2 regions of the Variovorax sp. V213 genome follow, and region 1 is predicted to be linked to the other one. Evidence: predicted binding sites of a transcription regulator. Region 1 holds the regulator's gene; the other holds the start of a gene.

Region 1 (11,245 bases):
CATCTGCAACCTGCGCGCTTCCCAGGGCGACACCGTCTGGCGCGAGTTCTATTACAACGACGCCGGCGTGCAGATCCAGACGCTGGCCAACAGCACCCAGCTGCGCGCCCGCGGCTTCAAGCCCGGCGACCCCGAATGGCCGAGCGGCGAGAAGGCCCCGGCCTACAACGGCGACTACATCGCCGACATCGCCGAAGACTTCAAGGCAAAGAAAACCGTCAAGTCGGACGACCGCGAATACACCGCGAGCGGCGACATCAGCGACCTCGACTCGATCCGCGAATTCGCGGTGGCCTACCTGCGCCGCGAGCAGGACCTCGACCTGCAGGCCTTCCGCGTCCGCTTCGACAACTACTACCTCGAGTCCAGCCTGTACACCAGTGGTCGCGTCGAGGCCGCGGTGCAGAAGCTCGTGGCTGCCGGCAAGACCTACGAGCAGGACGGTGCGCTGTGGCTCAGGTCGACCGACTACGGCGACGACAAGGACCGCGTGATGAAGAAGCAGGACGGTACGTACACGTACTTCGTGCCTGACGTCGCCTATCACATCGCCAAGTGGGAGCGCGGCTTCCACAAGGTCGTCAACATCCAGGGCACCGACCACCACGGCACCATCGCGCGCGTGCGCGCCGGGCTCCAGGCCGCTGGCGTCGGCATTCCCGCGGGCTACCCCGACTACGTGCTGCACACCATGGTGCGCGTGATGAAGGGCGGCGAAGAGGTCAAGATCAGCAAGCGCGCGGGCAGCTACGTCACCTTGCGCGACCTGATCGAATGGACCAGCACCGATGCCGTGCGCTTCTTCCTCCTGAGCCGCAAGCCCGACACCGAATACACCTTCGACGTCGACCTGGCCGTGACCAAGAACAACGACAACCCGGTGTATTACGTGCAGTACGCCCATGCGCGCATCTGCTCGGTGCTGGCCGGCTGGGGCGGCGACCCCGCCGTGCTCAAGAACGTCGACCTGTCGCCGCTCGAAAGCCCGGCCGCGCAGGCGCTCATGCTGCTGCTCGCCAAGTACCCCGCCATGCTCACGGCCGCTGCGAAGGATTTCGCGCCGCACGACGTCACTTTCTACCTGCGCGAACTGGCGGCCTGCTACCACAGCTACTACGACGCCGAGCGCATCCTGGTCGACGAAGAGCCGGTCAAGCTGGCGCGGCTCGCGCTTGTCGCCGCCACCGCGCAGGTGCTGCACAATGGCCTCGCGATTCTCGGCGTCAGTGCGCCGAGCAAGATGTGAAATGACCATGAAGAAGACAAACAGACAACGCGGCAACATCGTCATCGGGCTCATCGTCGGCCTGGTGCTGGGGTTGGGTGTCGCGCTGGGCATCGCGGTCTACGTGACCAAGGTGCCGATCCCGTTCGTGACCAAGACCCAGCGCGGCGGCGCCGAGCAGGATGAAGCCGAGGCCCGCAAGAACCGCGATTGGGACCCCAACGCGCCCTTGGCGGGCAAGGCCGGCGCACCCAAGCCGGCTGCCACCGGACCCGTCGCGCCGGCCGGCGGCGACACCACCGCCGTGGCACCGGCCACCGCACCGCCGCCGGCCCCGCCGGCCCCGCCGGTGCCCGTGGTGGTGGCTCCAAAGCCCCCGCGTCCGGCGCCGGTGCCGGCCGAGGCCAATCCGCTGCCGCCGTCGAACGATCCGCTGGGCGACCTTGCCCGCGCGCGGGCCGGCGGCAGCAGCAGCACCACCACCGCTTCCGCCGCGCCCAGCAGCAACAGCGGGGCAGCGGGGGCCGATCCGTTCATGTATTTCGTGCAGGCTGGCGCCTTCCGCACCACCGAAGACGCCGAGGCCCAGCGCGCCAAGCTGTCGTTGATGGGCGTCGAGGCCCGCGTCACCGAGCGCGAGCAGGCCGGCCGCACCGTCTACCGGGTGCGCGCGGGCCCGTTCAACAAGAAGGACGATGCCGACCGCCTGAAAGAGCGGCTCGACAGCGGCGGCCTCGAATCGGCGCTGGTGCGCGTCCAGCGCTGAGATCGACGAGCCGCCGGCCGCGGCATCCGCGAGCGGCGGTCACGAATATTCTTTAAGCTTCGCCGCGCGGCACGGGCCGCCGCCGACCCGGATTGTCCTGGGCAAGCCGCATGCGGGAACTCCGCGCGGCGCGCCGGCTCAGTCTGCCGTACCCAACAGGAGAACTCTTTCAATGAAACGTCGTGATTTTTCGCTGGCCGCCACCTCGCTCGGGGTGCTTTCCCTGGCTGGCAACACCGCGCACGCCCAGGCGCGCGTGCCCAAGGCCGGCACCGAGTACCTGGTGCTCGACAAGCGCGTGGCGGTCGATGCGCCCGCGGGCAAGATCGAAGTGATCGAGTTCTTCTCGTACAACTGCCCGCACTGCAACGATTTCGAGCCGCAGCTCGAAGCCTGGCTCAAGACCGTGCCGAAGGAAGTGGCCTTCCGCCGCGTGCCCGTGCCTTTCGTGGGCAACGACGTCGAAGCCAAGCAGCGCCTGTACTACGCGCTCGAAACGCTGGGCAAGGTCGACGAATTCCAGCCGAAGGTGTTCGACGCGATCCACAAGCAGCGCCAGAACGTGAACGGCGACGCCAACATCATTGCCTGGGCCACCGCCAACGGCCTGGACGGCGCCAAGTTCAAGGAGGTCTTCACCTCGTTCGGCGTGGCCAGCAAGGCCAAGCGCGCCTCGCAGATGACCGACGCCTACAAGGTGGCCGGCGTTCCGGCCCTGGCCATTGCCGGCCGCTGGTATGTGGACGGCGAAACGGCCGGCAACATGACCAAGGCGCTCCAGGTCACCAACTTCCTGATCGGCGAAGCCAAGAAGGGCTGACCCCCTTTTCCGGGGGGTATCACCTGCGGCCGGCGGAGCCGGTTTCGCGGTGTTTCCGGATGGATGTCAAGCCCGCTTTGGCGGGCTTTTTCATCCGTGCGTGCAGGGCTGGCGCCATCTGCCGCATACAATGCAGAGCAAGTTTCGTGCCTCTATGACATTGCACTCCTACTCCAACACCACCCCTCTTGTTCGCCGCCTCGGCCGCCTGACTCGCCTGAGCGTTGGCGCGCTGTTGCTGGCCGGTCTCGCCTCGGGCGCCCTGGCCGAGACGGCCGACCGCACCAAGCCGATGAACATCGAGTCCGACGCGATGCGTTATGACGACCTCAAGCAGACGAGCGTGTTCACCGGGAACGTGCTGGTCACGAAGGGCACGATCATCATCCGCGGCGCGCGCATCGACGTGCGGCAGGACGCCGAGGGCTACCAGTACGGGGTGGTCACGGCGGCTCCCGGCAAGCGGGCCTATTACAAGCAGAAGCGCAATGCGCCCGACGAGTGGATCGAGGGCGAGTCCGAGGTCATCGAATACGACAGCCGCGCCGACAACGTCAAGTTCATCCGCAATGCCGTCATGCGCCGCCTGCTGGGCGCCACGCCGAACGACGAAAGCAGCGGCGCGCTCATTGTCTATGACCAGAGCAACGACACCTACACGGTCAACGGTTCCACCGTGCCGCCGAACACCGGGGTGAATGCGCCCGCGGGCGGGGGGCGGGTGAAGACCATCCTGACGCCCAAGAGCGCCACGGCGCCCGCGCCAGGCGCCTCGGCTCCGGCCGGCGGACGGGCCGCGCCAGCGGCGCCCCAGCCGGCACCCGGTGCCGGCCTGCGCTCGACCACCACGCTCGGCGGCGGCGAAGGGGAAGGGCGCAAGTGATCGAAGCTGCTGGAATCCAGAATACCAACGGCACGCCGGGCAGCCGCCTGGTGGTGCGGGGCCTGCAGAAAAGCTACGGCAGCCGCAAGGTCGTCAAGGATGTCTCGCTAGACGTTCAAAAGGGCGAAGTCGTCGGGCTTCTGGGCCCCAACGGCGCCGGCAAGACCACCTCGTTCTACATGATCGTGGGCCTGGTGCGGGCCGATGCTGGCGAGATCACCATCGACGGCGAACCCATTGCGCACATGCCGATCCACCGGCGCGCCCGCATGGGCCTGAGCTACCTGCCGCAGGAAGCCTCCATCTTCCGCAAGCTCACGGTCGAGGAAAACGTGCGCGCCGTGCTCGAGCTCCAGCGCGAGCCCGATGGCAATGGCAAGCCCGCCCCCCTGTCCAAGCAACGCACCGAAGAGCGGCTCTCAGGGCTGCTGGCCGACCTGCGGGTGGATCATCTGCGCGATTCTCCGGCGCTCGCGCTCTCGGGCGGCGAACGGCGCCGGGTCGAAATTGCCCGCGCGCTGGCCACGCAGCCGCGCTTCATCCTGCTGGACGAGCCCTTTGCCGGCATCGACCCGATCGCGGTGATCGAGATCCAGCGGATCATCAGCTTCCTGAAAGAACGCGGCATCGGCGTGCTCATCACCGACCACAACGTGCGTGAAACGCTGGGCATCTGCGATCACGCGTTCATCATCAGCGACGGGCATGTGCTGGCACAAGGCACGCCCTCGGAGATCGTCGACAACGCCGAAGTACGCAGGGTGTACCTCGGCGAGCACTTCCGGATGTAAGGGAGGAGTCGGTCTCCATGAAGCAAGGGCTGTCCCTTCGCGTCTCGCAGCATCTGGCGCTCACGCCCCAGCTGCAGCAGTCGATCCGGCTGCTGCAGCTCTCCACGCTCGAACTGAGCCAGGAGGTCGAGCAGATGCTGGACGAGAACCCGTTCCTCGAACGCACCGCGGAAGAAGCGGCGCGCGAGGAATTCGGCCTCGATGCCATCGATACCCCGGTGCCGCGCGATGAGTCGTCGGGCGAGGCCGGCGAGAGCGACTTCGCCTCGGCCCCGACGAGCAGCGCGGCCACCACATCCAGCGAAACCACCGCGGCGGCCGACACCGACATTCCCGCCGCCGACGCCACCGAGCGCGAGCCCGACTGGGAGGGCGACGGCACCGTCGACATGGCGCCGGACGACAGCGAGTGGGGCAGCGACGCCCCCGCGCGCCAGAACAATCTTGGCGACGACGAGCGCGCCGACGCCACCGAACTCGCGCGCAGCCAGGAGTCGCTGCAGTCCTTCCTGCACCGGCAGGCGCTCAGCCTCCGGCTCAACGAGAACGACAGCGCCGCGCTGCGCTTCCTGATCGAATCGCTCAACGACGACGGCTACCTCGAAGATTCGCTGCCGGCGCTGGCCTCGGGCCTCGCGGGCGACGACAACGACCAGTTCGACGAACTGGTGCATCACTTCCAGGTGGCGCTCGGCCTGCTGCAGAGCCTGGAGCCGGCCGGTGTCGGCGCGCGCGACCTGGGCGAATGCCTCGGCATCCAGCTGCGCGCGCTCGCGAGCGAAGACGAAACCGAAGAGCATGCCCTGGTCCGCAAGACCGCCATTGCCATCTGCAAGCAGCCGATGGAGCTGCTCGCGCGGCGCGACTTCAAGCGCCTGGCCACGCTCACCCGCACCAACGAAGACCTGGTGCGCTCGGCGCTGCAGATCATCGCGCGCCTGGAGCCCAAGCCGGGCCGCCGTTTTGTCGACGTCGAGCGCAACATCGTGATCCCCGACGTGATCGTCACCAAGATCGGCCGCGGCACCAACGTCAAGTTCCGCGTCATGCTCAACCCCGAGGTGATGCCGCGGCTGCGCGTGCACGACATCTACGCCGGCGCGCTCAAGTCGCACAAGGGCGAGGGCAGCCAGGCGCTGTCGCAGCGGCTGCAGGAGGCGCGCTGGTTCATCAAGAACATCCAGCAGCGCTTCGACACCATCCTGCGCGTCAGCAACGCCATCGTCGAGCGGCAGAAAAGCTACTTCGTGCACGGCGAGCTCGCGATGCGGCCGCTGGTGCTGCGCGAGATCGCCGACGAGCTCGGCCTGCACGAATCGACCATCTCGCGCGTGACCACCGCCAAGTACATGGCCACGCCCTTCGGCACGGTCGAGCTCAAGTACTTCTTCGGCTCAGCGCTCGGCACCGAGACCGGCGGCAATGCATCGAGCACCGCGGTGCGCGCGCTGATCAAGCAGTTCGTGAGTTCCGAGAGCATCAAGAAACCGCTGTCCGACAGCCAGATTTCCGAGATGCTCAAGGAGCAGGGCATCGAATGCGCGCGCCGCACCGTGGCCAAGTACCGCGAGGCGCTGCGCATCGCGCCCGCCAACCTGCGCAAGGCGTTGTAGAAAGCCGTCGATGGCCGGTCGCCGCCTGCTGTCGCGCTGTGGGCATTGGGTCTTCGCCATGGCGGCGGCGCTGCTGCTTGCCGGCTGCGCCACCCTGCCCGACGAAGCGCCGCGCCCACCCACCAGGGCCATGGCCGTGTCGGCCGACACCGCGCTCGGCAAGATCGCCCTGGCCGCGCAGCCCGACCCCGACCTCAGCGGTTTTCGCCTGATGCCGGGCGGCGACTTCGCCTTCGACACGCGCATCCAGCTCGCGCGGCGCGCCCAGCGCACGCTCGACGTGCAGTACTACCAGATCGAGAACGACGAGACCGGCCGCTACCTGCTGCGCACCCTGCGCGACGCCGCCGGGCGCGGCGTTCGCGTGCGGCTGCTGATGGACGACCTCTACACCTCGGGCGAGGACGAACTGCTGCTCGGCCTTGCCGCCACGCCGAACGTCGAGTTGCGCCTCTTCAACCCGTTTCCGGCCGGGCGCGGCAGCCTGCTCAAGCGCTTCGCGGCCTCGCTCTTCGACTTCAGCCGCGTCAACCGGCGCATGCACAACAAGCTCTTCATTGCCGACGGCGCCATGGCGGTGGCGGGCGGCCGCAACATCGGCAACCAGTACTTCAGGCGCACGGCGGGCGAGAATTTTCTCGATCTCGACACCTTCGTGACCGGTGCGCTGGTGCCGCGCCTCGGCACCCTGTTCGACCAGTACTGGAACAGCGCCTACGTGCGGCCCATCCAGTCGGTGGTGGCCACCGGTGTGCCGCGCGAAGAGTTGCAAAAGCGCTTCGAAGCCGCCACCGGCCCCGACACCACGCCGCCGCCGCCTCGGCCCGCCCCCAACGACCTGCTGGGCTACAGCCCGATGGCCGAGGACCTTGCCACTGGCAAGCTCGGCCTGATCTGGGCCCTTGCCGAGGCCTACGCCGATTCGCCCGACCGCGTGATCGGCAAGACGGCGTCGTACGGCGGCGTGCCGCTGCTCGACGTCGACAGCGTGCGCTACAACGTGGTCGAGCAGATGCGCCGCGCGCGCTCCGAAGTGACCATCGTCTCGCCCTACCTGATTCCGGGCGAGGCCGGCCTGGAGGTGATGCGCGAGATCCGCCGTCGCAACGTGAAGATCAGCGTGATCACCAATTCGCTCGCCGCCACCGACGAGCCCCTGGTCCACACCGCCTACCGCCGCTACCGGCCGGACATGCTGAAGCTGGGCGCCGACCTGTACGAGCTCAGCACCACGCGCACCCGCCGCAGCGTGCGGCTCGGCCTCTTCGGCACCTCGGTCGGCCGGCTGCATGCCAAGTCGGCCGTCATCGACCGGCAGGTACTTTTCGTCGGCTCGATGAATTTCGATCCGCGCTCCGAAACGCACAACACCGAGATCGGCCTTTTCATCCGCAGCCCCGAGATGGCGCAGCAGGCGCTCAAGCTCATCGACGTGCTCAAGCAGCAGGGCGCCTACCGCTTGCGCTTTGCCGAGGGCGGCAACCCATCGCGCATCGAGTGGATCAGCGAGGAGGCCGGCAAGACCACCGTGCTGAACGAGGAGCCCGACTCCGATTTCTGGGGCCGCGCCATGCTCGAGCTGCTGGCGCCGCTCACGCCCGAGAGCCTGCTTTAGCTCAGCTTGCGCGCACGCCCGACAGCAGCTTGAGGCCCAGCAGCACCATCACGCCGCCGGCCGCGCGGTCGATCCAGGCCTTGTAGCGCAGGTAGGCCGACCGCAGCGCCGCCGCAATCGCAAACACGCCACCATCGCGCCCGCGATGCCCAGCAGTGCAACCGTGATGTCGGTCATGATTTCTTGGTTATTGCTGCACGTTGACGGCTTCGACCTGCACCAGCAGCTTCACCTTGTTCTCGAAGCCGAAGTTCAAGCCCCAGGTGATGCCCCAGTCGCTGCGCTGCACCGTGGTCTCGAAGTCGCCGCCGCAGACCTGGCGGTTGATGAGCGGGTTCAGGTAGCAGTTGAAGCGCACGGCCTTGAGTGTGACCGGTTTGGTCTGGCCCATCAGCGTGAGCGTGCCCGGCACGTCGACCACCTTGTCGCCGTTGAATTCGATGCGGTCCGCCACGAAGCGGCCGGTCGGAAACTCGGCCACGTTGAAGAAATCCTTGCTTTGCACGTGGCGGTTGAGCAGGTCGACGCCGGTGTTGATGGAGCTGATGTCCATCGTGATGTCGACCCTGCCGCTGCTGCCGGTGCCGTCGATCTGCACCGAACCGTCCTTGGTGCTGAAGCGGCCGCGGTTGGTGGTGGTGCCGTAGTGCCCCATCTCGTACATCACGAAGGTGTGGGTCGGGTCGATCACGTAGCTGGCGTTCTTCACCGGGCCGCCCGCGGGCCTGGCGGCGACGGGCGGTGCCGTGTACTCCTGCGCCGGGGCGGGAGTGGCAATGGTCGCTGCAGACAGCGCGGCAGCGAGGAAGAGCTTCTTCATGGCAATGGGCGTGCTTGGCGTGAAAACGAAATCGAAAAAAAGAAAGAAAAGCGGCGGCTCAAAGCGGACCGAGGCCAGCGAGCGTGAACTTGAAGCGAACCTGCACGTCGTTGCCGATCACCGAGGTGTCGGTCCATTCGCCGTCGCCCACCTTGTAGTCGAGCCGCTGGATCGTAAAGCTTCCGGTGGCCACCGCGTAGCCGCCCGATGGCGCAATGGTCACCGGCACCGTGACCTGCCGCGAAATGTTCTTGATGGTGAGCTTGCCCGCCATCTCGAACCGGCCTTCGCCCAGCGCCTTGATGGCGCTCGACTGGAAGCTGGCCTGCGGAAAATGTCCGGTGTCGAACCACGGGGCCTTGGGCAGTTCGGCGTCGCTCATCGGCACGCCGAGCGATGCGCTCGCCGTGTCGATCTGCAGCGCGACGGTGCCGCCTTCGGGCTTCCGCGGGTCGAATGCCACCTGCGCGTCGAACTTCTTGAACGTGCCTTCCACCGGCACGCCCATCTGCTTGCTGACGAAGGCGATCTGGCTCTTGTCGGCCACGAGCCGGGTCGCCGTTGCGGGCTCGGCGCCCGCGGGCGACAGGGCGGCGAACGCGGCGGCCGCGAGAAAGAGACGGAAGACTCGGTTCATCTGGCGGATTCCTAGCGTGGCGCGGGCCACATGCGTTTCAGGATGCCGTCGCGGTCGATCCAGTGGTGCTTGAGCACCGCCGCCACGTGCAGCAGCGCCACCGCGGCCAGCGTGAACGCGCTGCCCTTGTGCAGCGGCTTCAGCACGGCCTCGGCCAGTTCCTTGTCGACCGGCATGAAGTCCGGCAGCGGCAGCACGCCGAACCACACGACCGGAAACCCGAGCGCCGAACTGTAGGCCCAGCCGAACAGCGGCACCGCGAGGAACAGCAGGTACATCAGCGCATGGCTCGCCCGGTAGCCGGTGCGCTGCCAGCGCGGCATGGCCGCCGCCGCATGCGACGGCAATGGCGGCGGCGGATGGCGCAGCCGCCACAGCAGCCGCAGGGCCGACAGCAGCAGGATCGTCACCCCGGCCCATTTGTGCCAGTTGTAGAGCTTGATGCGGGCCGGCGAGAGCGGCAGGCCGGTCATGTAGAGGCCGACACCGAGCGAGCCGACGATCATGGCCGCGAGCAGCCAGTGCAGCGCCATGGCCACCGGGCCATAGCGCAGGTCGGCGGGCGTTTCGGCAATGGCGGTGGCGGAAGATGGAGGTGTGTCGGCAGGCATCGGAAGCAGGACCAGCGGCCTGTGCGCGGAGCATATATCGGAAGCGGCGAAGGCACCGCACGAGCCGTGCCAGGCGCACGGCCGGCGGGGTCAGCGCCGCGATGAGGCCTGCTGCGCCTGCAGCAGCACGGCATGCAGCTCGGCCGGCTGCACCGGCTTGCGCAGCGCATGCCAGCCGCGCTCCGCGGCCAACCGATGGGTGGCTTCGCCGATGTCGGCCGAGATCAGCGCAATGGTGAGCGACGGCTTCTGCCGCTGCAGCCGTTCTGCCAGCGCGATGCCGTCGAGCCCGCCCGGCAGCCGGATGTCGCACAGCGCCGCGTCGAGCGCGCGCAGGTCGGCCAGCGCCAGCGCCTCGGCCGCGCTGCCGTAGACGCGCGGCGCAAGCTGCCATTGCCTCAGCAGCGCACTGAGGCTGTCGGCCACCACGGCGTTGTCTTCCACCACCAGGACGGCGAGGCCCGGCTGCAATGCGCGCGCCGCCGCGTCGGACGGCGGCGGCGCCAGCGGCGAAGGAGCCGGCGGCACCGGCGCATCGGCAGGTGCCGCGGGCAGCTCGAATCCGAACACCGAGCCGCGCCCCGGCGCCGAGCGCAGCGACACCTCGATGCCGAGCTGCCCGGCCAGCCTCCGCACGATCGCCAGGCCCAGCCCGTGGCCGCGCTGCAGGTTGCGCTCGACATTGCCGACCTGCTCGAAGTCGCCGAACACCCGCTCATGCGAATCCGCCGCAATGCCGATGCCGCTGTCGCGCACCTCGACGCGCCAGGCGCGCCCGGTGTCGCGCCGGCGCGCCCGCACCGCCAGCAGCACCCGGCCGCGCGGCGTGAACTTGACGGCGTTGTCGACCAGGTTGGCCAGCACGCGGCGCAGCGAGACGGCATCGGCCCAGGCCACCGCATCCGCGGGGCAGCGCAGCCTGACGCGGCCGTGGCCGAGCTGGCGCGCCAGCTCGCGCAGCAGCGGCGCCAGCGACACCGCCACCGGCTGCAGCGGATCGGCCGCCGCCTCGATGCGGCCGATTTCGAGCAGCTGGTTGGTGAGGCCTTCGAGCGCCTGCTGCGCCCGCGCGAGCGACGCCACCGTGTGCTGCACCAGCGGCGCGTCGGCGCCGTTGTTCAGCTGCTGGCGCAGCACCTCGGCCTGCAGGCCGATGGCCATCACCGGCTGGCGCAGGTCGTGGTTGGCTGCCGAGAAGAAGCGCAGCCGCTCGGCCTGGGCCCGTTCGGAGGCGCGCAGGCCGGCCAGCGCCTGCTCGCGCAGGTTGCGCTCGTTGAGGCGCAGGCCGATGTTTTCTTCGAGCTGGCGCGAGCGTTCGGCCACCAGCTTCCACATCATCGCGGTCAGGCCGATGCCGATGACCGACACGGCCATCATCGTCGGTGCGCCGAGCCACAGCCCGGTGAGGATCACGGGCGCCAGCAGCAGCGTGATCGCCAGCTGCGTGGCCGGCGTGTAGAACGA
Region 2 (11,245 bases), 2.2 Mb from region 1:
CGCGGAAACTCGCGTGGCTGTCGACGTCGGGCGGCTCCTTGGCAAACACGATCATCACGATCATCGGCACCAGGATGGCCGCGGCGGCCACGCCGTACACCGCCTGCCAGCCGAGCCACTGGGCGAGCGGCGGCGCCACCAGCACCGACACCGCGGTGCCCACGTTGCCGGCGCCCACCAGGCCCATGGCCAGGCCCTTGTGCTGCGGCGGGAACCAGCCCGAGCCCAGCGACAGCGCCACGCCGAAGCTTGCGCCCGCGATGCCCAGCAGCACGCCCATGGCCAGCAGGTCGTTGAAGCTCTTCACGAAGAAGAAGCCGAAAAGCATGGCCACCGCGATCAGGCCCATCTCGACCAGCGTGGCGTTCTTGCGGCCGATGTACTGCGACAGGATGCCGAGCGGAAAGCGCATCAGCGCGCCCGCGATGATGGGCACCGACAGCATCAGGCCCTTCTGCGCGGGCGAGAGGTCGAAGGTCTCGCCGATGAAGGGCGCCATGGCACCGTTCAGCACCCAGATGCAGCAGGAGAACGAGAAGTACAGAAAGGCCGAGAACAGCGTCGGGCCGTGGCCTGATTGCAAGAAGGTCCTGAAACTGGACATGGCGTTCAATCGTGCGAAATGCCGCGGCGCAGCTCTTCGGGAGCCGTGTCGACGGACGGGGTTGGGGCGGAGTGCCGGCAGCGGACGCTGTCGGCGTAGGGGTGCGTTCCGGCATGGGCAATGCCGGGACGGATGCAGGAGCCTGCAGCTTCACCAAAGCGGTGCTTCGTTACACCGCACCCCGATTGATGCAAGAGGCGTGCCTGCGTGAGCGGGCAGGCGTGGCCTATGCTTCCGGTGCCCTCAACCGCTTTGCCATGATGTCCCTTCTCGTCGTCCTGCCCAATGAATTCGCCGACCCCGCGCCGTTGCCGCAGCCATTGCAGCAGGCGCTGGCGGATACCGGCGCCGCCGCCAGCGAGCGGGCCACCTGCCACACGCTGGTGCAGCGGGTGGGGGTGCTTGCACCGCAACAGGTGCTGGCCTGCCTGCCGGCGCCGGCAGCGGCGCATCAGCTGCAGGCGCTGTTCGATGCGCTGAAGGAATGGAACGGCGCCCCGCCGTGCGCATTGAGCCTGGTGAGCGCGCCGCTCGACGGCGCGCAGCACGAAGCGCTGGTTGCGCTGGGCGTGCATGCGTGGCTGCCGCTCGATGCGATCGACGGCGCTTCGCTGGCCGGGCTGACCGCCCGGGCGCAGGCCCGCTGGCAGCGCGAAGCCGTGTTGCGGGCGGAACTCGACGGCCTGCGCACCCGCATGGACGAGCGCAAGTGGGTCGATCGCGCCAAGGGCCTGCTGATGTCCGCACGGGGCATCGGCGAGGACGAAGCCTTCGGCCTGCTGCGCGGTGCCGCCATGCATGCCAACCTGAGGCTGGGCGAGGTGTCGCGCTCGGTGATCGAGGCCGCGCAATGGGCCGATGCCATCAACCGCGCCGGACAGCTGCGCATGCTCTCGCAGCGGCTGGTGCGCGTGGCGGCGCAGCTGCTCGCCGGCATCGACGTGCAGCGCGCGCGGGTCCTGCGCACGCAATCGACCGAGCGGGTGCAGCAGAACCTGGATCATCTGGCCACTCTGGATCTGGGCGCGTCCGGCGTGCAGGCGCTGGGCGAGGTGCGGACGGCCTGGGATGGATTGGCCGCCTTGCTGGCCGCGCGGCCGGTGCCCGAGGGGCTGGCCGAGATCGATGCGCGTGGCGAGGCCTTGCTGTCGGCCGCCGAGGCCATGACGGACGCGCTGGAAGCCTCCGGCGCGCGGCGCGCGCTGCGCATCGTGAACATCTGCGGCCGCCAGCGCATGCGCGCGCAGCGCCTGGCGAAAGACGCCTTGCTCGCTTCGACCATTGCGGCAGAGGCTTCGCGCGGCCGGCTGCTGCCGACCATGAACGAGTTCGAGGCCGCGCTGGGCGAACTGGAGCGCGCGCCCCTCAGCTCACCCGAGATCCGCGCTGCGCTGGTTGCCGCGCGCGACGAATGGCTGCACCTGGTGGGCGGCGTGCAGGCGCTCGACAGTCCCGAGGGCCGGGCGACACTGGTGCGTTCCAGCGAAGCGCTGGTGGACACCTTCGAGCGCCTCACAGCCTGGTACGAGCACAGCCTGCAAGTCATCATGTCCTGACTCCGGTTGTGCGGCGCCTGTTGTATCAGGCTGCAACCTTCTCCACGTGCGCCTGGCGCGTATAAAGGAAGTCGATCACCGCCTTGCGGGCGTGCACGTAGACGGGGTCTTCGGCCAGTTCGACACGATTGCGCGGACGGGCGATGTCGACCGTCAGCACTTCGCCGATGGTGGCGGCAGGGCCGTTGGTGAGCATCACGATGCGGTCGCTCAAGAGCACCGCCTCGTCCACGTCGTGCGTGACCATGACGACGGTGCTCTGGGTCTTTTGCACGATGGCGAGCAACTCGTCCTGCAGCTTGGCGCGCGTGAGCGCATCGAGGGCGCCGAAGGGCTCGTCCATCAGCAGCACCTTGGGTTCCATCGACAGCGCGCGTGCAATGCCGACGCGCTGCTTCATGCCGCCCGATATTTCGCCAGGGCGCTTTTGCGCGGCCGGCGTGAGGCCGACCATCGCGAGCGCCGCATCGGTGCGCGCGCGCAGCTGCGCCTTGTTTTCGGTGGCGGCAAACACGCGTTCGACCGCGAGGTACACGTTCTCGAAACAGGTGAGCCAGGGCAGCAGCGAGTGGTTCTGGAAGACCACCGCGCGCTCCGGGCCCGGACCCTTGATTTCCCGGTTCGCGCACAGCAGCACGCCTTCTGTCGGCGTGGTCAGGCCGGCAATGAGGTTCAGCAGCGTCGACTTGCCGCAGCCCGAATGGCCGATGAGCGTGACGAACTCGCCCTTGGCCACGTTCAGGTTGATGCCCTGCAGCGCCAGGAAGCGCCCCTTGGGCGTCTTGAAGGCCTGTTCGACGCCGTGGATCTCGATGTACTTCGAATCGTCGTTCATGACTTCACCTCTTCGAACGTGAATGCCGTTGCAAGCTTGATGAGCGCGAACTCCAGCACCAGGCCGACGATGCCGATGACGAAGATCGCGATGATGATGTTGGCGACGTTGAGGTTGTTCCACTCGTCCCACACCCAGAAGCCGATGCCGACGCCGCCGGTGAGCATTTCGGCCGCGACGATCACCAGCCATGCGGTGCCCACAGCCAGGCGCACGCCGGTCAGCATGTAGGGCAGCACGGCGGGGAAGAGGATCTTGGTGAAGATCTTCCATTCGCTGAGGTTGAGCACCTTGGCCACGTTCATGTAGTCGCTCGGCACGCGCTGCACGCCGACGGCGGTATTGATCACCATCGGCCAGATCGAGCAGATGAAGATGGTCCAGATGGCCGCCGGGTTGGCACCCTTGAACACCAGCAGGCCAATGGGCAGCCACGCCAGCGGCGACACCGGACGCAGCAGGCTGATCAGCGGATTGAACATGCGCGATAGGAATTCGAAGCGCCCGATGGCAAAGCCCGCCGGAATGCCGACGGCCGCAGCGAGGCCGAAGCCCAGCGCCACGCGCTGGAGCGACGAGAGCACATTCCAGCCCACGCCCTGGTCGTTGGGACCCTTGCTGTAGAACGGGTCGCTGAACACCGTGAGCGCCTGCTGCCAGGTGGCCAGCGGTGACGGAAAGCCGGTGGTGCTTTTCATGGCGACCAATTCCCAGATCAGCACCAGCAGGCCGAAGCCGGCGAGCGGCGGCAGCACGCGCATCCAGAAGGCCCGCAGATCGATGGGTGAGCGTTGCTTCTGTTCCCTTTCCTTTTTAGGAGGAGGGGCGGGAAGAGGGGCCGCTTCGGTGCGGGCCACGGCCTCGCTCCGGCCCTCTGCCGCACGCGATAGAGGAAGAGAGGCGTCCAGGGGCGAATGGAATACAGCGCTGACCATGATGTGTTTCTCCTCAGGCATGCAGCTTGAAAGACTCGGCGTACTTCTTCGGATCCTTGCCGTCCCACACGGTGCCGTCGAACAGCTTGCTGCTGCGCATCGGGTCCTTGGGTACTGGCGTTTGCGTGGCGGCGGCGGCCTGCTTGTAGATGTCGATGCGGTTGATCTCGGTGGCCACCTTCAGGTAGTCGGGGTGCTCCTTCAGCAGGCCCCAGCGCTTGTGCTGCGTGAGGAACCACATGCCGTCCGACAGGTAGGGGAAGGTCACGGCGCCGCCGTTGTAGAACTTCATGTGGTTGGGGTCGTCCCAGCTCTTGCCCATGCCGTTGACGTAGCGGCCCAGGATGCGCTGGTTGATGGCGTCCACGCTGGTGTTCACGTAGCTCTTGTCGGCGATGGTCTCGGCCATCTTGTTCTTGTTCTGAAGGCCCGTGTCGATCCACTTGCCGGCCTCGATGATGGCCGCGGTGACGGCGCGCGCCGTGTTGGGATATTTCTTGACGAAGTCGCCCGTGGTGCCGAGCACCTTTTCGGGGTGGTCCTTCCAGATGTCCTGCGTCGTGATGGCCGTCACGCCGATGCCGTCCATGATCGCGCGCTGGCCCCAGGGCTCGCCCACGCAGTAGCCGTCCATGTTGCCGACGCGCATGTTGGCCACCATCTGCGGAGGCGGCACCGTGATGTTCTTGACGTCCTTGAACGGGTCGATGCCCGCGGAAGCCAGCCAGTAGTAGAGCCACATCGCGTGGGTGCCCGTGGGGAAGGTCTGGGCAAAGGTGTATTCGCGCTTTTCGCCGGCGATGAGCTTGGCGAGCGAGGCGGCATCCACCGCACCCTTGTCGGCGAGCTTCTTCGACAGCGTGATGGCCTGGCCGTTGTTGTTCAGGGTCATGAGCACGGCCATGTCCTTCTTGGGGCCGCTCAGGCCCAGGTGCACGCCGTAGACGAGGCCGTACAGCACGTGTGCCATGTCGAGCTCGCCGTTGACCAGCTTGTCGCGCACGCCGGCCCAGCTGGCTTCCTTGCTGGGCACGATCTTCACGCCATACTTCTTGTCGATGCCGAGCACCGAAGCCATCACCACGCTGGCGCAATCGGTCAGCGGGATGAAGCCGATCTTCACTTCCTCCTTCTCCGGCTTGTCGGAGCCCTGGGCCCAGACGGCGGCGCGCAGCGCGGGATCGATTCCCACGGCGCCAATGGCGGCGGCTTGCAGTACGCGGCGGCGGCTGAGGCGGGTTTTCAGCAGGTCGGTCATGTGACGGGCTCCGGTTGAAGGACAGACAAAAAAGGAAAAGCAAAAAACAAAAAAGGCGTCCGCACCGCGCAAGGGCTGCTCGAAAACGAGCCCTTGCGGGATGGGGACGCCTTTGTCCGATGTCGGTCGACAAACACCCGCCGTTGGGTGCTGCCTGCCTGGGACCCTTGGGTCCATGTACTACTTCAGCAAACTGTATGCCAGCTTTTCGGGCCCTCAGGTGCTATCAAATAGGCAGCAGAAGAGCGGCTGCCGGTGTGCGGCACGGTGGGCTGGGCCGGAAAGTCGGTTCCGTGCACGAATGTTGTGCGCCGCACCAATTCGAACGCCCGTGCCCGTTTCTTCAGCGTTGGGACGGCTCGGCCACAGGGAGGTAGTCGGCCATGGCGAGCATCGACTCGGCCACGTCGACGAGCCGGCGCTTCTGGTTCATGGCTGTCTTGAGCAGCATCTTGTGGGCTTCGCCCTCGGTCATCCGCCGGTGCGCCATCAGCAGGCCCTTGGCACGCTCGACCAGCTTGCGCTCATTGAGCGAGGCCCGCACGGTCTCGAGCTCGTCGCTCATGGCCTGCAGGCGGCGCGATTGCTCCTGAACCATGTCGAGCACCGAGCGCTCCAGGTGCCGGCCGTACTGGGCGGGCTCGGTGGCCTGGGTGTCGGCGTCGTCGAAGAAGGCCGCGCCTTCGGTTTGGGGCGCCAGGGTGCCAAGCACCTCCTCGTACTTCTGCAATTCGCTGCGCGCCTGCGTGGTCTTGCGGGCGCAGAGCTCGCGCAGGTCGGTGGCCAGGCGGTCCTCGACGGTCTTCATGGTGTCGATGCGGCGCGTGCAGCTGTCGAACCACGCCTGGCTCAACCGGGGGTCGGGTACGGCGGCCGAAGCCGCCTGGGCCGAGGTCACGCTCATCCGGCGCATGCGCTCGATCTCGGCCGTGGCCGCGTCGGACTGGCTGTGATGCCAGAGCGCCAGCACGCTGCTGCTGGAGAAATCGATAAAGACCTGGAAGCAGCGCTCCTGCAGCTCGATGAGATGCAGCCATTGCTGGCGCTGTGCCTCGTCGCGGCGCCCCACGGCCAGCGAGGCGGCGCCAAACGCGCGCTCCTGGCCTGCGAATTCCTTGCCCTGCATGAAATTGAACATCGCGACCAGGAGGCGCGAGATTTCGGGGTCGGTGGCGCCGTCGGCCGCTTCGAACACCACGGCCAGCAAGCCGGCGACGAGCTTGGCGAATGCCGCGGTGGCCTGCGCGGGCGTCAGCTCGAGCGCGCCGACGCGGCGGCGAAGGGCAGGCAGGCCGTCGAACCCCGGAAGCACCCAGGCAATGCGGCTGAAGAGGCGGGCGCTGTTGCCGGCGGTGGCTCCAGGACGCGCCTCGGTCTGGAGCTGGTCGAATCCAGCGCGTACCGCCTGTTCGAGCGCCAGGCATTCGGCAATCTGAGGATCGCGCTGGTCGGCGAAGCGGACGCCTCGCGAGGCGAGAAAGACGTTGGACATGCCGCGCTCCCGCTGCAGCGCATGAACGAGCCGCGCGATCAGGCCGACCAGGTCGCTGGTGCGCGCGAGCTGGTCCAGCTCGTCGATTTCGCACTTTCTGGCGGCGATCAGAAAACTCAGTCCGGATTTCATGAGGGGAAAGGGAGGGCGACAGGTGTGCTGCAACATCCGTGCCGTGCGGGATTTGCGCCCCGCCTACACTCGCAGGATGCTTCTCCTGGGAATCGAATCCTCCTGCGACGAAACCGGCGTGGCGCTGGTCGAATCGCACGGCAACGCGCTGCCGCTGCTGCGCGCGCACGCCCTGCACAGCCAGATCGCCATGCACCAGGCCTATGGCGGCGTGGTGCCCGAACTGGCCAGCCGCGACCACATCCGCCGCGTGCTGCCGCTGACCGAAACCGTGCTGGCCGAGGCGGGGCGCTCGCTGGCCGAAATCGACGTGGTCGCCTACACGCGCGGGCCAGGCCTCGCCGGCGCCTTGCTGGTGGGGGCGGGCGTGGCCTGCGCATTGGGCGCGGCGCTCGGCAAGCCGGTGCTCGGCGTGCATCACCTCGAAGGCCACTTGCTGTCGCCGTTCCTGAGTGCGGATCCGCCGGAATTTCCGTTCGTGGCACTGCTCGTGTCGGGTGGGCATACGCAGCTGATGCGGGTCGATGGCGTCGGGCGCTACGAGCTCCTGGGCGAAACCATCGACGATGCGGCCGGCGAGGCCTTCGACAAGAGCGCCAAGCTCATGGGCCTGCCGTATCCGGGCGGCCCCTGGCTGGCCAAGCTGGCGGAAAAGGGCAGCGCCACCGCCTTCAAGCTGCCGCGGCCGCTTCTGCACAGCGGCGATCTGGATTTCTCCTTCGCCGGGCTGAAGACCGCCGTGCTGACGCAGGCCAAGAAGCTCGGCACCGCGCTCGAAGCGAACAAGGCGGACCTTGCCGCGTCGACGCAGGCGGCGATCGTCGAGGTGCTGCTGAAGAAGTCGATGGCGGCGCTCGAGCAGACCGGCCTCAAGCGGCTCGTCGTGGCTGGCGGGGTGGGGGCGAACCGAAGCCTGCGCGAGCAATTGAACGCCGCCTGTGCGAAACGCGGCGTGCGCGTGCACTATCCGGAACTGCATCTGTGCACCGACAACGGCGCGATGATCGCCATGGCGGCCGCCATGCGGCTGCAGTCGGGCCTGGCGCAGGCCAGCGAGCGTTATGCCTTCGACGTCAAGCCGCGATGGCCCATGACGTCGCTGATGGCACCCGGGACACCCTCGCAGGTGCCCGCCTAGCCGCAGGACGCGGTGAGCGGCCGAGCGAGGGCACCGGCAGCACGTCGAGCATGTTGCGCCACAGCTGGCGCCACTGCGGCCAGTCGTGGCCGCCTTCGGTCGTGAAGACGCGGCCTTCGGGCAAGGCATCGGCCAGCAGCTTGTGGTTGCTGGCAAAGCGGTCGTCCAGGCCAAAGCCGAGATACAGCTTCGGCAGCCTCTGGGCTTGCTGGGGTTCCAGGTATTGCTTGAACCACGGCCACAGCTTGCGGTCGACTTCCTCGTCGGGCTGCGGGCCGGTGGGGGCCTGCCACGCGCGCAGGCCGCCAGCCTTGAGGATTTCGGCGCCGAGAACGCGCCGCCCCAGATAGGGGGCCAGCGCGACGATGCCGTCGACCGAGCCTGGCCTGGACAGTTCATGGATCAGCGCGCCGAAGCCGCCGATGGAAATGCCCACGAGCCAGATCGACTTGTAGCCCTTGGCCCGCTGCGGTTCGATGACGTCCGCATGCAGGCGCTCGCTGAGCGTCTGGTCGTAGTAGTAGGAAACGTCGGCATCCACCAGCAGCGAATCGGCGGCCAGGTGGCGCTCCCGGACGGCGCTGATGAAGCCTTCGCGCTCGAATTCGTCGGGTTTCAGATAAGCGCCCGGCAGGAAGACCAGGAGCGTCTCGGACCGTTCATTGTCTTTGGCTGGCTTGAGGTGCGTGATCATGGTGTGCCTTGAGGGGGCACCCGAATCCGCACCGCAAGGATTCGGTGCGCTTGCGAGACGCCCACGAAGAAGAAAAATGTGAAAACGTCACATCATGTGACGTTATCCGCTGCCCTATTGTGAATAGGGAGTGCGAATAAAGTCAAAAACAAAAGTTAACGACACTTTCCTCTCGTGGGCTTTGCAAACTCAGTTGATCTGCAACGCCGAGATCTGGCTGGCTGGCACTTTTTTGCCGAGCTTCAGCGTGAGCACGCCATTCTCGAGCTTGGCTTCGCTCGAGGCCACTTCGATGTCCAGCGGCAGTTCGTAGGCGGCCTTGAACTGGCGCTTGGCCTCGGCCTTGCTGTCGATGCGGACCACGGCACCTTCGATGCCGATCGTGAGGTCTTCGCGCGAGAGGCCCGGCACATCGAGGGAAAGGGTCCAGCTCTTGTCGTCCTGTTCGACGAGCGGCGAGCGGCTTGCTCCGGCGAAGGCTTCGTTGACGAAGCGCTCGAAGGCGCGGTCGTACGAACGGGGAGCGAAGCGGGCCGTGCGAAGGGTGGGTGCGAAAAACATGTGAGAACTCCTGAATGAACACAATGGGGACAAGGAATGTGTGTCCCTTACACTGCGCGGCCATTCAATCCTGAGTGCCGCTTGACACCCATCTAGGCATGGCCGCACCCGTTTCAAGACAATGAATCCCCCCTTTATTTGGCGTCGCAAGGCCTTGAAATTTGCGGTGCTGGCGCTATGCGCAGCGCCCTTTGCCGCGCAGGCGCAGACGCCGTCCGCAGCACCCGCGCCCATTCGCCTTGCGTTGATCGAAAGCATGAGCGGCCCGTTTGCCAACACCGGCGAGGCGGTCTTCCGCAACCTGCTGTGGGCCGTGGAGCGCGTGAATGCGCGCGGCGGCATCAAGCTGCCTGGCGGGGCACGGCCGCTGCAGCTTGACCGCTACGACAGCAAGGGGCAGAACGAAGAGGCGCTGTCGGCATTGCGCGCGGCCATGGACGATGGTGCGCGCATCGTGCTGCAGGGCAACTCCTCGGCCACCGCCGCGGCGCTGGTCGATGCCATCGAGAAGAACAACGATCGCGATCCTTCGCGGCGCGTGATCTTTCTCAACTACGCGGCCGTCGATCCGGTGCTCACCAACGAGCGCTGCAGCTTCTGGCACTTTCGCTTCGACGCCCATGCCGACATGCGCGTGGCTGCGCTGATGGAGGTGGTGAAGGACGATGCGGCGCTCAAGCGCGCGTATCTCATCGGGCAGGACTACAGCTTCGGCCAGGCGGTGCTGCGCGAATCGAAGCGCCAGCTGGGCGTGCAACGGCCAGACGTGGAAATCGTCGGGGACGAACTGCACCCGATGGGCCGGGTGAAGGATTTCGCGCCCTATGCCAGCAAGATCCTCGCGAGTGGCGCGCAGGCGGTGTTCACCGGCAACTGGGGCAACGACCTCACGCTGCTGGTGAAGGCGGCGCGCGAAGCCGGATTCAACGGCACGTTCTATACCTTCTATGGCAACGCGCTCGGTGCGCCCGCGGCCATCGGCGATGCCGGCATCGGCCGCGTGATCGCGGTGGCCGACTGGCTGCCCAACGTGCAGACCGTGCAGTCCGAGGCGTTCTACCGCGCCTTCCGCGCGCGCTTTCCGAAGCCGGCTGACGACTACGTGCACATGCGCATGCAGCTGCTCGTGGAGTCGCTGGCGCAATCGATCGAGCGCGCGGGCAGTGTCGAAGCGGTGGCCGTGGCGCGTGCACTCGAGCAGGCCGACGTGAGCCTCTACGGACAGCGCGGCCGCATGCGCGCGGCCGACCACCAGTTTCAGCAGCAGCTCGTGGTCGGCGTGATGGACAAACAGGGCCGGCCGGGTGTGCAGTTCGATGTCGAAGGCTCGGGCTACGGCTTTCGCGTGATCAAGACGATTGCACCCGAACGCGCCGAACTGCCGACCAGCTGCAAAATGAAAAGAATCTAGGAAAAGAAGACATGCGCGAAGCCATTCACAACCTCGAAGCCTCCAAGATCCGCGAGGTTGCCAATGCCGGGCTCGGCCGCGACGACGTGCTCGCGTTCTGGTTCGGCGAAAGCGACGAGGTCACGCCCGAGGTGATCCGCCAGGCGGCCATCGATTCGTTGCAGCGCGGCGAAACCTTCTATGCGCACAACCTCGGCCTGCCCGAACTGCGCGAGGCCATCGCGCGCTACACCAGCATGCTGCATCCGGCGGTCGATGCGTCGCGCATTGCCGTCACCTCCGGCGGCGTCAGCGCGCTGATGCTCGCGGTTCAGGCGCTGGTCGATGCGGGCGACGAGGTGGTCGCGGTCACGCCGGTGTGGCCCAACCTCACGGCGCAGCCCGCGATCCTCGGCGCCCACGTGCGCACCGTGTCGCTGGTGCCTGCCAACGGCGAATGGACGCTCGACCTGGCCGCGCTGCGCAAGGCGGTCACGCCGAAGACGAAGCTGCTGATCGTCAATGCGCCCAACAACCCCACCGGCTGGACCATGACGCGCGAAGAGCAGCAGGCTGTGCTCGACCACTGCCGCGAAACCGGCACCTGGATCCTGGCCGACGAGGTGTACGAGCGCCTTTACTTTGAATCC

Evidence for each region. Region 1 encodes sigma-54, which starts transcription at its own class of promoters, with help from an activator protein. Its sites were predicted from a motif close to TGGCANGNAANCTGCTTT; they were not measured.
Region 2: a site for sigma-54 is predicted at 5,374-5,391, ahead of ACAM55_RS07560 (CmpA/NrtA family ABC transporter substrate-binding protein). Genes of this name have one in related genera too.

The regions. Positions count from the first base shown of each region.
Region 1 covers NZ_AP028664.1:4,690,204-4,701,448, reverse strand. Annotated here, with positions in the region: gene argS (arginine--tRNA ligase) at 1-1,246, shown strand, start outside; gene ACAM55_RS22225 (SPOR domain-containing protein) at 1,254-1,991, shown strand; gene ACAM55_RS22220 (thiol:disulfide interchange protein DsbA/DsbL) at 2,164-2,811, shown strand; gene lptA (lipopolysaccharide transport periplasmic protein LptA) at 2,966-3,694, shown strand; gene lptB (LPS export ABC transporter ATP-binding protein) at 3,691-4,485, shown strand; gene rpoN (RNA polymerase factor sigma-54) at 4,503-6,098, shown strand; gene ACAM55_RS22200 (phospholipase D family protein) at 6,109-7,713, shown strand; gene ACAM55_RS22195 (hypothetical protein) at 7,715-7,840, opposite strand; gene ACAM55_RS22190 (YceI family protein) at 7,901-8,533, opposite strand; gene ACAM55_RS22185 (YceI family protein) at 8,592-9,170, opposite strand; gene ACAM55_RS22180 (cytochrome b) at 9,182-9,781, opposite strand; gene ACAM55_RS22175 (hybrid sensor histidine kinase/response regulator) at 9,872-11,245, opposite strand, start outside.
Region 2 covers NZ_AP028664.1:1,561,543-1,572,787, forward strand. Annotated here, with positions in the region: gene ACAM55_RS07540 (nitrate/nitrite transporter) at 1-604, opposite strand, end outside; gene ACAM55_RS07545 (ANTAR domain-containing protein) at 862-2,160, shown strand; gene ACAM55_RS07550 (ABC transporter ATP-binding protein) at 2,186-2,995, opposite strand; gene ntrB (nitrate ABC transporter permease) at 2,992-3,930, opposite strand; gene ACAM55_RS07560 (CmpA/NrtA family ABC transporter substrate-binding protein) at 3,944-5,188, opposite strand; gene ACAM55_RS07565 (nitrate- and nitrite sensing domain-containing protein) at 5,532-6,812, opposite strand; gene tsaD (tRNA (adenosine(37)-N6)-threonylcarbamoyltransferase complex transferase subunit TsaD) at 6,889-7,950, shown strand; gene ACAM55_RS07575 (alpha/beta hydrolase-fold protein) at 7,886-8,644, opposite strand; gene ACAM55_RS07580 (Hsp20/alpha crystallin family protein) at 8,834-9,205, opposite strand; gene ACAM55_RS07585 (branched-chain amino acid ABC transporter substrate-binding protein) at 9,327-10,616, shown strand; gene ACAM55_RS07590 (pyridoxal phosphate-dependent aminotransferase) at 10,628-11,245, shown strand, end outside.